Regions from separate parts of the Paenibacillus sp. G34 genome, predicted to be linked through region 2. Evidence: a T-box and tRNA genes for the amino acid it is inferred to sense, from the RefSeq annotation. Region 2 holds a T-box; the other holds one or more tRNA genes.
What was found. A T-box is a leader RNA that pairs with one kind of tRNA and senses whether it is charged. The one in region 2 lies ahead of trpS (tryptophan--tRNA ligase), so its partner is inferred to be a tRNA-Trp.

Region 1 (2,173 bases), 2.0 Mb from region 2:
TCGAGTCCTGTTCGGGGAGCCATGGAGAGGTGTCCGAGCTGGCCGAAGGAGCACGATTGGAAATCGTGTAGGCGTCACAAGCGTCTCGAGGGTTCGAATCCCTCTCTCTCCGCCATAATACTTCTCTAGCAAGGCCCGTTGGTCAAGGGGTTAAGACACCTCCCTTTCACGGAGGTAACAGGGGTTCGAATCCCCTACGGGTCATAGTTATTTTAATAACTTGAAAGTCTAATGAAAAGATCATCACTTCAAAAAAAGAGTTGATTTTAACATCGGATTTATGGTAAGATCATAAATGTGTTATTCGGAGGCTTAGCTCAGCTGGGAGAGCATCTGCCTTACAAGCAGAGGGTCGGGGGTTCGATCCCCTCAGCCTCCACCATATACCTTTTATAACGACGCGGGGTGGAGCAGCCCGGTAGCTCGTCGGGCTCATAACCCGAAGGCCGCAGGTTCAAATCCTGCCCCCGCAATTTAAACTTTCTTCTATGAAAGTGATCTGGAACCGTGGTGTAGTTGGCCTAACATGCCTGCCTGTCACGCAGGAGATCGCGGGTTCGAATCCCGTCGGTTCCGCCATTTAAGTTTTAACATGAGGGAAGTTGTTCACTACATCTGCTGTATGGCACTGATGCCCTGGATAAAGTGTAGCGACTCAAGCTTAAACTTTATTATGGCTCGGTAGCTCAGTCGGTAGAGCAGAGGACTGAAAATCCTCGTGTCGGCGGTTCGATTCCGTCCCGAGCCACCTTTACAGAATAACTTAATATGCCGGTGTAGCTCAACTGGTAGAGCAACTGACTTGTAATCAGTAGGTTGGGGGTTCAAGTCCTCTCGCCGGCACCATGTAATCCTGGAGGATTAGCGAAGTGGCCAAACGCATCAGACTGTAAATCTGCTCCCGTACGGGTTCGGTGGTTCGAATCCATCATCCTCCACCAGTTTTTAGGGGCATAGTTTAAAGGTAGAACAACGGTCTCCAAAACCGTTGGTGTGGGTTCAATTCCTGCTGCCCCTGCCAATTAATCTTAATGAATGTAATCTATATGGCGATCGTGGCGAAGTGGTTAACGCACCGGTTTGTGGATCCGGCATTCGGGGGTTCAATTCCCCTCGATCGCCCCTTTGTTATCTAATGGGGATTAGCCAAGCGGTAAGGCAACGGACTTTGACTCCGTCATGCATAGGTTCAAATCCTATATCCCCAGCCATTATGCGGAAGTGGCTCAGCGGTAGAGCATCGCCTTGCCAAGGCGAGGGTCGCGGGTTCGATTCCCGTCTTCCGCTCCATAATAAGGCGCCATAGCCAAGTGGTAAGGCACAGCTCTGCAAAAGCTTTATCCCCAGTTCGAATCTGGGTGGCGCCTCCAGCATATTTTTATTTGAAAATTATATGCTATAACTAAATAGGCCGGCGTGGCGGAATGGCAGACGCGCTCGACTCAAAATCGAGTGGGAAACCGTGGAGGTTCGAGTCCTCTCGCCGGTATTATTAGCAAGTTCCTTAGAGATTATCTGAGGAACTTTTTTTGTTTTCAAAAAAGAACTTTATAAAAAATTATGAGAGATCAAACCGAATACAGGTTTGATTCGTTTCTTATGTTTGTATACCATGCTACGCTACATATTTTAGGGAGGAAAGCAATAATGAAAAAATCTGCAAAATACTTATCCTTGATTTGGGTACTGGGACTATGTCTATCGTTGCCTCAGTTGGCGGGTGCAGAAGCATCAGTTCACAATCACATGGGGGGAACCGGTGATAAGAAGGACGTAAAGCCGTCGTCCAAACAAGTAACGGGTTCAACTGCTAATAATGTGACTAAACCAAACAAACCTAAGAAATCGGTACCTGCAACTCCAGGTAAGGAAAAGTCCACAAAGAAGAAAAGTGATGCTTCCAAATCTTCTAAAGACACTAAAAAGGCCAAAGATCCCAAAACAGAGAAGAGCAAGACCTATGTGGTTGAGATTTCTGATTTTGCATTTCAAACTGCAGAATTGAAGATTAAGGTTGGGGATCGTGTTGAATTTGTGAACAAGGATCAGGTTGAACATTCCGTTGTTGCTGAGGACGATTCTTTCAATACGGGATTATTGGGTGAGGGTGAGAAATCAGTCATTACATTTAAGAAGGCGGGCGAAATTAATTATCACTGTGGACCTCATCCAA
Region 2 (2,173 bases):
AAGGAGCAAGCAACTCGTTAATGGCCCCGGCAGCCAACTGCTTGCAATCCGTACAGCCTATCTTTCCCTGACTGCAGGCAGCATGGATGTCATTTGCATCGTTTTGCCGAAACAACTCGTGATACGCATACACAGGACAGATATCTGGGTGGCCTGGGTCGGAACGATGAATGCGTGCCGGATCGGTTTTGGCCTTAGTCAGTTTTATTTGGACATCATTCGGTGTTGCATTTAAGGAGATGGCATTACCCATGCTTTTGCTCATTTTTCCAACGCCGTCCAAACCTCCTAAACGTTCTCCCGTCAATATTCGAGGCTCCGGAAAAACAGGTGCATACAGCTCGTTAAACCGTCGAACCAGCTTTCGTGCAGTCTCCACATGAGGGATCTGATCTTCACCTGCCGGGATGAGCGTCGCTTTACAAAAGGCAATATCCGCAGCCTGGCTGACGGGATATCCCAAAAAACCATAATACAAATCGGTGTATCCCCGATCTCGTGCTTCCGTTTTTATCGTTGGATTGTGCCGAAGCGTGTTTACCGTGACAAACATGGAGAAAATAACCGTCAGTTCCGCAATTTCGGGAATCATAGATTGGATAAAAAGAGTAGTTTTGTTTGGGTCGATGCCAACGGCTAAATAGTCCAAAGTTACTTGATGCACACTGTTTGCAATCAATTTAGGCTGGTCAAAGTGAGTTGTCAGGGCCTGAACATCTGCGAGTAAAATATACGTCTTGTAGGTCTCCTGTAATTCCACCCGGCTGCGCAGGCTGCCGACGTAATGGCCGAGATGAAGCTGTCCAGTAGTTCGATCTCCGGTCAAAATCAGTTCTTGGTTTGTATTCATGGTTCATTCTCCTTTGAATTGGTTTTTGGTTGTTTATGTTGTTGATGTCGAGCTGTCGCCACCAGCCTTCTTCCACGACCATCACCTCCTTTCAGCCTGCGATTTCTGCCAATATCATGATCTGAAAATAAAAAAGCCTCGTCCTCCGTTCCAATTTCCTAAGGAAATAGAACAGAAGGACGAGGCAATGCTCGCGGTGCCACCTTCATTAGCCGCTGGTATGCGGCTCACTTACGGGATACGGATGCAGCAATGGAGTCATTGCAGTCATGTGCATAAAAAATCAGGCTAACCTGACTCAGATCGTCCATGATCTAGATCGATATCCTGTCCATGGGTAACGGCAGGACATGCCGCCTTGCCTACTGCAAGTTTTCCCCGCCCAAAACGGGTCAGAACTTGGTTCAACTCGGAACTCCGAAGCCCATTTCCGCATGTCCGACACACCGGCTCGCACCATCCGCCGGCTCTCTGGAGAATCGTGACATGCGTACTTCTCTTCATCATCGTTGATAACGTCCGTTTACAATTTTTCACATTGTATCATGCTTTTGAATGACTGACCAGCCCATGTTTGCGAACGCTTATGTTGGTGCCAAGTACACCGATAATGATCAGGACCGCACCGATGTAGTGATAACTCCGGACAGGCTCATGTAGAATCAGTGCACCACCCGCGATGGAGATGAGTGTAGACAGATTACTGAACACACTGACGCGTGAAGCCTCCAGATGAGTCAGGGCGTAGCTGGACAGCAGGGTGGATACCATGGTAGATAAGATAGCCAGATAAGCGAGTGCGCCCAAGTAGGATAGATCTCCAAGCGGCTGAACATAATCAGCTATCGAGCCTGTGAATGCATGACGTATTAGTGCAATCGCATTAAACACAACACATCCTACCATTAAGGTCACCCAGGTCAACTCTAGCGGTTTATATTGCCGAGTAAGAGGTCTTGCGAGTACCCCGTAACCTGCAAAACTGATGGCCGAAAGAACCAGTAGTACAATGCCTTGCATATTACTCATCGACATGCCACTGCCTTTCATGGCAAAAATAAAGATGACGCCAGCGACAGAAAGGAGCAGAGACATTTTTTGCATAATAGATGTACGTTCCTTCAGAAAGACCGAAGCTAAGACAAGGGTAAACACAGGCACCATCGCTTGAATGATTCCTGCCTCCGAAGAATTGGATGTCACCAATCCAAAGGCCTGAAAGGCAAAGAACAGGACCGGCGAGAGCAATCCGAGCGGTATGATTCGCCACAGGTCAGCCAGACGAAGATTGATCTTGATCCAGCCGAACATCACGGGAATGCT

Region 1: it has a tRNA-Trp gene. The T-box ahead of trpS (tryptophan--tRNA ligase) is inferred to sense a tRNA for this amino acid. The anticodon was not compared.

What each region holds. Positions count from the first base shown of each region.
Region 1 is NZ_CM166469.1:5,260,456-5,262,628, reverse strand. It holds tRNA gene AC1VYS_RS23990 (tRNA-Asn) at 1-22, shown strand, start outside; tRNA gene AC1VYS_RS23985 (tRNA-Ser) at 24-115, shown strand; tRNA gene AC1VYS_RS23980 (tRNA-Glu) at 133-204, shown strand; tRNA gene AC1VYS_RS23975 (tRNA-Val) at 307-382, shown strand; tRNA gene AC1VYS_RS23970 (tRNA-Met) at 400-473, shown strand; tRNA gene AC1VYS_RS23965 (tRNA-Asp) at 502-579, shown strand; tRNA gene AC1VYS_RS23960 (tRNA-Phe) at 676-748, shown strand; tRNA gene AC1VYS_RS23955 (tRNA-Thr) at 771-846, shown strand; tRNA gene AC1VYS_RS23950 (tRNA-Tyr) at 856-941, shown strand; tRNA gene AC1VYS_RS23945 (tRNA-Trp) at 948-1,021, shown strand; tRNA gene AC1VYS_RS23940 (tRNA-His) at 1,050-1,122, shown strand; tRNA gene AC1VYS_RS23935 (tRNA-Gln) at 1,137-1,211, shown strand; tRNA gene AC1VYS_RS23930 (tRNA-Gly) at 1,216-1,290, shown strand; tRNA gene AC1VYS_RS23925 (tRNA-Cys) at 1,297-1,370, shown strand; tRNA gene AC1VYS_RS23920 (tRNA-Leu) at 1,411-1,489, shown strand; gene AC1VYS_RS23915 (cupredoxin domain-containing protein) at 1,648-2,173, shown strand, end outside.
Region 2 is NZ_CM166469.1:780,539-782,711, forward strand. It holds gene trpS (tryptophan--tRNA ligase) at 1-850, opposite strand, end outside; T-box leader at 1,023-1,366, opposite strand; gene AC1VYS_RS03605 (DMT family transporter) at 1,394-2,173, opposite strand, start outside.